One region of the Endozoicomonas sp. Mp262 genome, then DNA from elsewhere that is predicted to be linked to it. Evidence: predicted binding sites of a transcription regulator. Region 1 holds the regulator's gene; the other holds the start of a gene.
What was found. The regulator FNR, encoded in region 1, switches genes on or off when oxygen is low (the NO sensors DNR and NnrR bind a similar motif). The targets are predictions, from matches to a motif close to TTGATNTANATCAA.
Positions count from the first base shown of each region.

Region 1 (6,227 bases):
ATGGTCAGTTTGATGACCTTGAAGGTCCGGCACACAGCATCCTGTTTGACGATGACCCTGCCGTTGAAAAAACGCTACCAACCGGGACAAAAGTCAAAGATGACTAACATAACCCCCTATCTATCCGCCCTTATGATTGGACTGCTTGGTAGTGCTCACTGTATCGGTATGTGTGGCGGTATTACCTCGGCATTAAGCCTATCCATCAAAGATAACGGCAGACATTCATCAGCAATAATTCTGCTGGGTTATCACCTGGGCAGGATTGGAAGCTATGCCATGGCCGGATTTATTTTCGGAAGCCTTGGCTGGTTTCTTGGAGATATCAATGAATCAATGCAACTTGCCCTACGCTGGTTTGCCGGAGGGATGCTGATAGCCATGGGGCTATATTTGTCAGGCCTCTGGAAGGGCCTTACCGCCTTTGAACAGGCTGGCGGTCTGCTGTGGCAACGAATCCAGCCCATTGCCACCCGACTGCTACCCATTCAAAGTTTTTATGGTGCTTATGCCCTTGGTTCACTCTGGGGATGGCTGCCCTGCGGTATGGTTTACAGCACCCTGAGCTGGTCAGCAAGCCATGCCAACCCACTAAGCTCTGCGCTGTTAATGGCTACGTTTGGATTAGGCACCTTACCTTCCGTTCTATTAACCGGCTTATTCGCCAAACAGCTTAAAGCGATCATCCAGGCACAACTAACCAGAAACCTGGCATCAATAGTGATCATTGCATTAGGTATATGGACGCTGCCCGGGCCTCATCAAAAGACGATCATGGGCATCCTTTCCGGTCATATCTAGCAATGCCCCCCCAGGTGCTGATGAAGATACATAATCGAAGTCAATAAATCTTCATTATTTCCCTCACCGCTCATCAATACTCTCTATAATGAGCTAGTCTATACATCAATTAGAACTAGTCAGCAGCATTCCCGAGATAGAAAAGTAAGTAAAACCACCCAGCAAACTTAAAAAATTCAAGTAAAGCACACGATTGACATATATCAAAGAATACTATTAACAGGTTATTTAAACTAAAATTATGGTTTATCGTGTAAATGCGATTTACATGCGCTAGAAAAGCGAAAAAATATTAACGATGCTCTTAAAACTCCGTATTGTTTTCAGAAGCTACTGATAAGAGATGTCGCCTTTTCGGTAAATTTATACCTACGCAAAGAATACTAGAGATTCATTATGAGAGACGCCCCCATCTGGGACTCGGAACTGATATCACACTACAACCTGTCTGGTCCCCGCTATACCTCTTATCCTACAGCGGTTCAATTTACCGAAGATTTCGATCGCCAAAGTTATCAGTCCAACGCCTGGCGCAGTGCCATTACAGCAAAACCACTGTCCCTGTATTTTCATATCCCGTTTTGCACCCATGTATGCTATTACTGCGCATGCAACAAAATTGTGACCAAGCATAAAACCAGGTCCACAAGCTACCTGAAACACCTCTTCCGGGAAATAGAGTTACAGTCAGAATTCTTTGATATCCGTCAGCCCGTTGAGCAAATGCATTTTGGCGGAGGAACACCCACCTTTCTTAGTAATGAACAGCTATCGGCATTAGTGGACAAAATAGATCAGCATTTTGGACTGATGCGAGGTGACAGTGTTGACTATTCCATTGAGCTTGACCCACGGGAAGTGGACTGGCCAAAAATGTCACTGCTCAGCGATTTAGGCTTTAACCGGATCAGTATTGGTGTTCAGGATCTCAATCCCGTGGTTCAAAAAGCAGTGAACCGGGTTCAAAGTGAGCAGCAAATTCTCTCTGTACTGGACGCTGCCAGAACCATGACATTCAAGTCCATTCATATGGATTTAATTTATGGGCTACCTCATCAAAGCACTGAATCCTTTAGCTCAACCCTTGACCGCATCATCGAGATGGCGCCGGATCGCCTGTCACTATTTAACTACGCACACCTTCCCCACCGGTTTAAACCACAACGCCGGATTAACCCCCAGGATCTCCCTTCAGCAGAGACAAAGCTGGCAATACTGGAGCAATCCATTGAAAAACTGCTAAAACGAGGCTATACCTATATCGGCATGGATCATTTTGCCTTACCCGAGGATGACTTGGCCATTGCCCAGGATGCCGGGACACTGCACCGCAACTTTCAGGGCTATACCACCCACAGTCACTGCGATCTCGTCGGCATGGGCGTTTCCTCTATCAGCAAGATAGGCTCGGTCTACACACAAAACCAGGTTGATGAAAAAGCCTATGCCAGCTGTATTGAGCAGGACATCATTCCTCATTATCGAGGGCTGACAATGAGCCAGGATGATGAAATCAGGCAAGCCATCATCAACCAGCTTATCTGTCATTTTCACCTCGATATGGGAAAAATAGAGCAGCAATATCAAATCCATTTTCAGGATTACTTCTCCCGGGAAATGGCTCGGGTGGCAGACATGCAAAAAGACGGGCTACTCCTGGTAGACGACAACGCTCAATCGATCACAATACAACCAAAAGGCCGGTTACTTATTCGCAATGTTTGCATGATTTTTGATAAATACCTTAAAAAAACAACAGATCAACCTCTATACTCAAAGGTAATCTAATAATATCAGCTAAACAACAAACATTGATAAGCAAGTACTTACTACCACTATATACCAGAAGGCATATGGTTTTCTTTTAATAAAAGTCATAATTACTATAAAATTCCGTCTGCCATACGCCTTCCACTAAGCGATTCCGTGCATATAACACTTAAATTCTGGCCATATTTTCCATAAAATAGGGGCGTTTTTGCCAATACGACCTTGAGGCCACTCAATGACGTCCAAGCCCAACGTCCGACAGCCCAGCCATGTGGCCTGCAGAGATTGCAGTCTAAGCTCTCTATGCCTGCCACTTGCCTTGAGTATAAAAGATATTGATCAACTGGATCGAATCATCAAACGGGGACGCCCTCTGAAAAAAGGAGAGCACCTGTTTCTTGAAGGCGACCCATTCGCTAGCGTCTATGCGGTACGCTCAGGCGCGATAAAGACCTACACAGCCACTAATGAGGGTGAAGAGCAGATCACCTCCTTCTACCTTCCCAGTGAAATCCTTGGCCTTAGCGGTATGGATACGGATACCTATCCTGTTTCCGCCCAAGCAATGGAAACCACTATGGTCTGCGAAATCCCCTTTGAACAGCTTGAAAGTCTTTCTGATGATTTTCCCGAGCTTCGCAGGCATCTGATGCGACTGATGAGTAAAAAAATCCGCGAAGACCAACAGATGATGATGCTGCTTTCAAAAAAGAATGCGGATGAGCGCATAGCAACATTCCTCATTAACCTTGCCAGCCGCTTCCGTCGCCGGGGTTTCTCATCACAGTCCTTCAGACTCTCCATGTCCAGGAACGAAATGGGTAATTACCTGGGTCTGGCTGTTGAAACCGTAAGCAGGGTTTTTACCCGCTTCCAGAAAAACGGTTTAATTTCTGCCGTAGGCAAGGAAATTGAAATACGTAAGCCTGTAGAGCTATGCACCCTAGCGGGAGGGAAGTCAGTAGACAATACCCATGTACTTACAGCAGCGAGCTAGCACTGTCACTCCATCAGGAATGGATCGGGAAAACACCTTTTCTGCCAAGCCCACAAGCGTCATCCCCATAAAAATGGCGCTTGATATTTTGCATAGCATCCTATTAATCAGCCCTCCCTTCATGGCACCTTATGAGAATTGATGAAAATTATCTGAAATCACAAATCCGAGCTATTCAGGACTGGCCTAAAGATGGCATTACCTTCCGGGATATTACCTCTGTGTTTGAAAATCCCAGGGTGAGCCGGATGGTTATTGACAGCTTTATCCATCGTTATATCAACCAGAATATCAGTCATATCGCAGCCCTTGATGCCCGTGGCTTTCTGCTGGGTTCCACCCTGGCTTACGCACTGCATAAGCCCCTGATTCTTTTCAGGAAGAAAGGAAAGTTGCCACCAGACACCTTAGCCCAGGATTATCAATTGGAATACGGCACAGCCACGCTGGAAGTAAAGACGGATTCTTTTTCTCAGGGAGACAGAGTACTACTCATAGATGACCTTATTGCCACCGGAGGTACCCTTCTGGCTGCCGATGCACTCATCAGACAATCCGGAGCAACAACCATCGAAGCGGCAGCCATTATAGATCTTCCCGATCTTGGCGGTTCTACCAAACTGCAGGAAGCAGGCATCCCCACCTTCCCCCTCTGTTCGTTTAGCGGGGAGTAAACCGACAGACCGCCGGTACTTTTTCTTCAGACAGAACATCACCCAACGATAACCCTATAAAGCCCATTTATTACGGGCAGGGTATTCTATGGGAATGTGTTCGGGTGAACTGCGCCACTATATTATTCGCCCCAGCCTGAAACATATAGGTATGTGGAGCCTGGCGGGAGAAAACCTGCTGCTGGGCACTGCTGCCTGCGAATCGGGACTGGGAACCCACATCAAATTCCAAAACCACCAATCCCTGGGGCTCTATCAAATTTCGCCCAAAATGCATAAAAACATATGGGATAACTTCCTTGCCCCCCAACCGGAGCTTTCCAGCAAGGTAAGAGGGTTGGCAAGTCAAAGGGAGTTTCTGGCTCACCCTCATTACGAGCTGGTCACCAACCTGTCCTATTCCAGCGTCATCGCCTGGTTAATCTACTATCGCACAGGCTGCAATGTGAAAAAAATAACCCCCGGTGATATCTTGGGTCTGGGCAAGCTCTGGCATAAATACTTCCATAACCATCACCGCCCAAGCTCCCCTCAATACTTCGTCAGCTGTTATCATCAGCTTATTTCAGTACCTGAGACAACCCTATAACCGGCAGGTGCAGATTGCAAAAAGTTAAAAAATATGAGCATTGATAAAATGCGTTTATTGATCACGGGCTTCAGCGCAGCGAATGCACAGGTCAGTATATGGCATAGCCATCAAGCGCCCATCGGCGATTTCATCACCACAGACAGAGCAGTAGCCGTATTCCCCTTCAGTAATCCTGTCCAGCGCTTTATTTATTTGATTCAGCTCAATGGTGGCTTCATTACCCAAGGCATCAATCACTTCGTCATTCTCACGCTCTTGAGCCTGCTCAGACCAGTCAGCGCTCGACTTACGAGTCATACCCTGTTTGATTTTACCGAGACGATCAGTCAGCTCCTCCCTGCGGGAAAGAAGCAATGCTTTTAACTGCTCATGATTTACCATAATACGCCCCTGATCAGATACCTTAATTATTTCACCTTATTGCACAGCCTTATGCGGCCATATCGCGTGTCCACTAACCCAAAGAACACCCCATAGCTTAACACAATAGCAAACACTCACGGGCATAATTACCCCACCTTACAAAGAGGGAACAGGCAGCAAGGAGCATGCAACCACCCCTCTCTCAATCCGCTATCAATCATAAATCCCGACAGCCCCTAAACGTATATTCCTTACTTTCCATAATAAAACCTTTGATTATACTACTCTGTTTTTGCCCTCGGATGACGTGACTGATTATATTGGTGACGGCTCCGGGATTAGATAGCTATTTACTATTCAGATAGCGTCTATATTGCCGGATTATACAAAGGTATGCAGACCCCTCTTTCCCAAAAAATGAAAGCTGATAAAGTCAACTTCAATAAACTCCAAAAACGCCTGCGCCGCCAGGTTGGACAGGCTATTGCCGACTATCGGATGATCGAGGAGGGAGACCGTATTATGTGCTGTCTCTCAGGCGGCAAAGACAGCTACACCATGCTGGAAATTCTGCTCAATCTCAAGCATAACGCTCCCGTAAATTTTGACGTTATCGCTGTCAACCTCGATCAAAAACAACCCGGTTTTCCAGAGCACGTACTGCCGGACTACCTCGCAAGCATCGGTGTGGAGTACCGAATCATTGAGGAAGACACCTACAGTATTGTCAAAGAAAAAGTACCGGAAGGAAAAACCACCTGCGCCCTGTGCTCCAGACTAAGGCGAGGCATTCTTTACCGGACGGCAACCGAGCTTAAGGCGACCAAAATAGCCTTAGGCCATCACCGGGATGATTTGCTGGAAACCTTATTTCTGAACATGTTTTATGGCGGCAAAATGAAAGCCATGCCACCCAAGCTGGTCAGTGATGACGGCAAACATATGGTGATCAGGCCGCTGGCCTATTGCCGGGAAAAGGATATTATCCAGTTTGCCGAACATAAAGCCTTTCCCATTATTCCCTGCAACC
Region 1 is NZ_CP092489.1:3,196,124-3,202,350, reverse strand. Features, by position in the region: gene ccoS (cbb3-type cytochrome oxidase assembly protein CcoS) at 1-107, shown strand, start outside; gene MJ595_RS14060 (sulfite exporter TauE/SafE family protein) at 100-801, shown strand; gene hemN (oxygen-independent coproporphyrinogen III oxidase) at 1,198-2,589, shown strand; gene fnr (fumarate/nitrate reduction transcriptional regulator Fnr) at 2,807-3,568, shown strand; gene MJ595_RS14045 (adenine phosphoribosyltransferase) at 3,700-4,242, shown strand; gene MJ595_RS14040 (hypothetical protein) at 4,331-4,831, shown strand; gene MJ595_RS14035 (TraR/DksA family transcriptional regulator) at 4,886-5,215, opposite strand; gene ttcA (tRNA 2-thiocytidine(32) synthetase TtcA) at 5,591-6,227, shown strand, end outside.

Region 2 (6,227 bases), 1.8 Mb from region 1:
GAAAGGATTTCTGTTCATCAACGAATACTATTCGTAGAGTGAGGTAAGCGATATGGCAAGCGAAAAGCAAACTGCCAAGGCTGTAGAAAAACAAAAACAGGCCGTTGTTGATAGTGTGGATGCGCAGCTGGATGTGCTGATTGGTAAGGCCAGGATAGCTCGGGATAAGTATCTTGAGCTTGACCAGGAAACGGTGGATCGGGTGGCCAAGGCTATGGCCCTGGCGGGGCAGGCCGCTCACATGAGCCTGGCCAAAATGGCTGTAGAGGAAACAGGAAGGGGGATTCTGGAAGATAAGGTTACTAAAAATATTTTTGCGACTGAATATATCTATCACTCCATTAAATACGATAAAACGGTGGGTGTGATAGAGGATAATGAAGAAGAAGACTTTATGCTGGTGGCCGAGCCAGTGGGCATAGTGTGTGGTATTACACCGGTTACCAACCCCACTTCCACCACCATGTTTAAGTCCATTATTTCTGCTAAAACCCGTAATCCTATCATTTTTGCTTTCCACCCTTCTGCGCAACAGTGCTCCACTGAGGCGGCCAGGACCGTTCGTGATGCAGCCATTGAGGCAGGAGCGCCTGAAGATTGTATTCTCTGGGTAGAGCAGCCTTCTCTGGAAGCGACACAGAAATTGATGGTTCATCCTGAAGTGGCGGTCATTCTGGCTACCGGTGGTTCTGGTATGGTTAAGGCTGCTTATTCCTCTGGTAAGCCTGCCCTGGGCGTTGGTCCGGGTAACGTACCCTGTGTGATTGACCAGACTGCAGATGTCAAGCAGGCAGCCAATGATCTGGTACTGTCCAAGAGCTTTGATAATGGCATGATTTGTGCGTCCGAGCAGGCGGCAATTGTCCATGAGACGGTGTACAAAGATGTTGTGAAAGAGATGAAAAAGCTGAACTGCTATTTCACCTCTCCGGAAGAAACCAGGCGACTGGCTGAAGTGGTCATCGTTGATGGGCATGTTAACAGTCAGATTGTTGGAATGAAGCCTGTTGACATTGCAGCGATGGCTGATATCCGGGTGCCGGAGAATACACGGGTGCTGGCCTGTGAAATAGAAGGCGTTGGACCGGAGCATCCGCTGTCAAGAGAGAAGCTTTCTCCAGTACTGGGTATTTTGAGGGCGCGTGATATCAAGCATGCTATTGATCTTGCTGATCAGATGCTGAATTTTGGTGGATTGGGGCACTCTGCGGTTCTTCATTCACAAAGTGATGAGGTGATTGATAACTTCTCCCTGGCCATGAAGGCAGGCCGTATCATTATCAACTCCCCAAGTACCCATGGTGCCATTGGTGATATTTACAACACCAATATGCCATCCTTGACTCTCGGTTGTGGTACCTATGGTGGTAACAGTACAACGTCCAATGTTTCTGCTGTTAACTTGATTAATGTTAAACGGGTGGCCAAGCGCAGGGTGAATATGCAGTGGTTCAAGCTTCCTCGGAAAATTTATTTTGAGGCAAACTCCCTTCAGTATCTGGAGAAAATGCCGGATATCTCCAAGGTCTATATTGTGACCGATGAGGTTATTCAAAGTCTGGGCTATGTTGATAAGGTGCGTTATCACCTGCAAAAGCGCCAGGCTCCGGTTCAGGTGAGGGTGTTTAACCAGGTTCAGCCTGACCCCAGCCTGGAAACCATCCGTCTTGGCGCTGAGGATATGGCGCGCTTTAATCCTGATGTGATCATTGCTCTGGGCGGTGGCTCTCCGATTGATGCGGCTAAAGGAATGTGGCTTTTCTATGAGCAGCCAAATGCTGATTTTGCCGGCATGGCCCAGAAATTCCTGGATATTCGTAAACGTGTCTATAAATTCCCGAAATTAGGCAAGAAAGCCAAGCTTGTTGCTATCCCGACTACTTCTGGTACTGGTTCGGAAGTAACGTCATTTGCAGTTATTACTGATAAGGAAAAAGGGATCAAGTATCCGCTGGCGGATTACGAACTGACCCCGGATGTTGCCATCCTTGATCCTAATCTGGTGCTGACTGTGCCCAAGAAGGTGGCTGCGGATACGGGCCTGGATGTGTTAACCCATGCGCTGGAAGCCTACGTGTCTATCATGGCCTCTGACTATACAGATGCGCTGGCGATGAAGGCTATTCAGCTGGTCTTCGATTACCTGCCGGATTCCTATGAAAAAGCAGATAAGCGTGCCCGTGAAAAAATGCACAATGCATCTTGTATTGCCGGTATGGCTTTTGCTAATGCCTTCCTGGGAATTAATCATTCCATGGCTCACAAACTGGGTCATGAATTCCATGTGTCTCATGGTTTGGCGAATGCACTGCTGCTGCCGCATGTTATTGAATATAATGGTGCCAGTCAGCCGACTAAAGTGGCTTCTTTCCCTAAATACGACCATTATATTGCCCATGAAAAGTATGCGGAAGTAGCGAAAGCGCTTGGCCTGCCGGCAGCTAATCCTGAACAGGGCGTTAAATCGTTGGCCAGTGCTGTTCGTGATCTTATGAAACGTACGGGGATGCCTCTGTCGCTTCAGGAAATGGGTGTTTCCGAGAAAGACTTCCTGTCTAAGGTCAAGATGTTGGCTGAGCACGCGTTTGAAGACCAGTGCACAACAGCTAACCCCAGAATGCCGCTGGTGACAGAGCTGGAGGAACTCTTCAAGAAAGCTTACTACGGCAAATAGTTGCATCGTTGAGGAGGCAGGGGGCTACCCTGCTTCCCTCTTTTTGATAAAGCTTCATGATACTCACCATTAACCATTTTTCTGTTAGTTGTTATCGTCCAAAAAAACTACTAAATAATGTTGCAGTTTTGCTCTGGATCAAGGCGCAGGCAGGTCAGTGAAAGCAGAATAGCCCACATTTTTGCAATCGGTTACAGAAACCGGTTACATTCTGGTATTATATTTCCTTTTCTGAGCTTTATTGAGCCAATGATAATAGGGCAGGCAGGGGAGTGAGACGGTGAATATTCTCGGGTACATGCAGAGACTGGGCAAGGCGTTAATGTTGCCCATTGCGATTCTTCCGGTAGCGGCGTTGCTATTGCGTTTGGGACAACCTGATTTGTTGGGTATCCCTTTTATTGCGGAAGCGGGCGGTGCTATTTTCAGTAACCTGCCACTGTTGTTTGCCCTGGGTATCGCCATGGGGCTGGCAAAAGGTGATGGTGGTGCGGCTGCTATGGCCGGTGGTGTTGGTTATTTTGTGTTAACTGCAGCGGCGGGAACTATCAATCCTGAAATTGATATGTCATTTTTTGGTGGCATTATCGCCGGTATTATTGCTGGGCATTCTTATAATAAGTTTCATGCCGTACAACTACCCCAGTTTCTGGCATTCTTTGGTGGTAAACGTCTTGTGCCCATTATGACCGGGCTTATTGCTCTGGTAGCAGCTTTCTTGATGGGCTATATCTGGCCTGCTATTCAGGATGGCATTAATGCCTTTGGTAATGGTGTTGCTGACTCTGGCGCAATTGGTCAGTTTGTTTATGGAACTCTGAACAGGGCGTTGATTCCTGTGGGTCTTCATCATGTGCTGAACTCCATTTTCTGGTTTGGTCTTGGGGAATATACCAATGCTGCTGGAGAACTGGTGACAGGTGACATTGCTCGGTTCTTTGCCGGGGATCCAACCGCCGGAGTATTTATGGGCGGGTTTTATCCTGTGATGATGTTTGGTTTGCCAGCTGCTGCGTTTGCCATGTATCTGGCTGCGCCCAAAGAAGGCAGGGCTAAGGTGGGAGGCGTATTACTTTCCGTTGGCCTGACTGCCTTCCTGACCGGTATTACTGAACCATTGGAGTTTATGTTTGTCTTCCTGGCACCAGGATTATACGTTGTTCACGCGCTGTTGACGGGTCTATCGCTGGTTGTAACCAATATGCTGGGTGTGCTCCATGGCTTTGGTTTCTCCGCGGGTGCCTTTGATATGGTGCTGAACTGGGGACTGGCAACGAAACCTGTTACGCTGATTTTTATTGGTCTTGCTTTTGCCCTGGTTTATTTCACGATCTTCTACCTTGCGATTAAGGCATTTAATTTAAAAACTCCCGGTCGTGATGAGGGTGCTGTATCAGAAGAGGTGGAACATATAAGCGGCAGCGAACGTGCAACTCGCTATGTACAACTTTTAGGGGGTAAAGATAACCTCAAGACAGTTGATGCCTGTATTACCCGCCTGAGATTGACGCTGGCTGACCGAAACCGTATTGATGAAGCCGGACTCAAGGCAATAGGCGCTAAAGGTATTGTGCGTTTGGGAGAGAATAATCTCCAGGTTATTTTGGGTCCCCAGGCTGAAATTATTGCCGGAGAGATTAAGGCCGGGCTTTGAGCCAGGAAATAGAACTTCATACTATATTTGCTGTCTGAAAAGTGGTGAGTCATGAAGGTGACACCGTTGAGCACCCATTTTGATTTTAGAGGTGTTCATCAATCCGGGACAGCACTTTACATCACTTTACATCCAGGTTCAGTGGTTAGCTGCTGAACCGGGGTTAGGGAGCTACTTTGTTGACAGAATGTGGCAAAATAGCGCCCTGGCTAATTTAACGAGTAGAGCCGGATCATCCGGCCGTGAAAACAAGTGAGAACCTTATGTTTAAAAAAGATGTAGTTATTACTGCTGAAAATGGCCTTCATACCCGCCCGGCAGCACAGTTTGTCAAAGAGGCAAAGGGTTTTGAGTGCACCATCAAGCTGGAAGTGGGAGGCAAGCAGGCAAGTGCCAAGAGCCTGTTCAAGCTCCAGACTCTGGGACTGACCCAGGGAACCAGCGTTAGTATTATTGGAGAAGGCGAAGGTGCTGAGCAGGCAGTAGCGCATCTGGCTGAGTTTATTACAACATTAAAGTAATGAAAAAAAGACAGTGAGCTGGCTGTTTGAATAAAGGGATATGGTTCGAGTGTGTGTCGGTTTATTGACTCTGGTCAAATGTCCGATGAAACAGTTCTTATTTTTTATACATATCCCTTAGCCGTCTTGGATTAAGACGGTTACAATTATACAAATGAAGACCAGACCTCAACTGCATGAAGTCTGGTTTATTTTCGCATAGTTGTAATGCAAGTATGCTTCAGGGAGTTGTATGACCCATTAATGAAGCGGTGTGAAAAAATGTGCAAATGTTTGTGAATCATCTTGCGTATTTGTAACTCCGTACCATTAATCTGTCAACCCCCCCTCCTGGTTGTCCGGGTAAAAAAAATCCCGGATTTAGGAATTCCACTCGTACAACGAGTTTATAGGTACAGCCCTGGTTATAGATTGATTCTTTATGTTTCAGTTTTCAGCTGTGAGGCGTGGTTACTTGTGCAGTTGTGTGTATTTCTTGCAAACCCTTGATTATCAAGGGCTGTAGGTGTTTTTACTAGGCTGTATTCGAGTTGGAAATCCTATTTACTAAGATAAAGCGCGGGTAATCCGCTGCGATTAATAGTATTGGAGACGTCATGATTAAAATTGCAATCAATGGCTATGGCCGTATCGGCCGCAATGTACTGCGTGCCCTTTACGAAGCCGGTCGTCGCGAAGAATTCCAGATTGTTGCTATCAACGACCTGGGTGACGCCAAGACTAACGCTCACCTGACCAAGTATGACACTGCACATGGTCGTTTTAATGCGCAGGTTGAAGAAGGTGAAGGCGCCCTGTTCGTAAACGGTGACGAAATCAAGACCTTCTCTGAGCGCAATCCTGCTGACCTGCCTTGGGCCAAGCTGGGTGTTGACGTTGTATTCGAATGTACTGGTATTTTCCGTTCCAAGGAAGCGTGCCAGCCTCACCTGGATGCTGGTGCCAAGAAGGTTATCATTTCTGCCCCAGGCAAAAATGTTGACGCAACTATCGTATACGGTGTGAACCAGGACGTCCTGACTTCCGACATGACCGTTATCTCTAATGCGTCCTGTACTACTAACTGCCTGGCACCTATCGCCAAGCCGCTGAACGATACCCTGGGTATTGAAAAAGGCCTGATGACCACCATTCACGCCTACACCAACGACCAGCGTCTGAGCGATGTATACCACACAGACCTGTACCGCGCCCGTGCTGCTGCCCAGAACATGATTCCTACCGCTACTGGTGCTGCTGCTGCTGTTGGTCTGGTTGTTCCTGCCCTGGCAGGCAAGTTCGACGGCATGGCTGTTCGAGTGCCTACTATCAACGTATCCCTGGTTGACCTGAGCTTTGTGGCTGGCCGTGAAACTTCCGCTGAAGAAGTTAACGAAAT
Region 2 is NZ_CP092489.1:5,024,631-5,030,857, reverse strand. Features, by position in the region: gene adhE (bifunctional acetaldehyde-CoA/alcohol dehydrogenase) at 53-2,674, shown strand; gene nagE (N-acetylglucosamine-specific PTS transporter subunit IIBC) at 2,955-4,328, shown strand; gene MJ595_RS22440 (HPr family phosphocarrier protein) at 4,592-4,849, shown strand; gene gap (type I glyceraldehyde-3-phosphate dehydrogenase) at 5,446-6,227, shown strand, end outside.
Region 2: the regulator FNR is predicted to act here: its motif matches at 2,803-2,816, upstream of nagE (N-acetylglucosamine-specific PTS transporter subunit IIBC).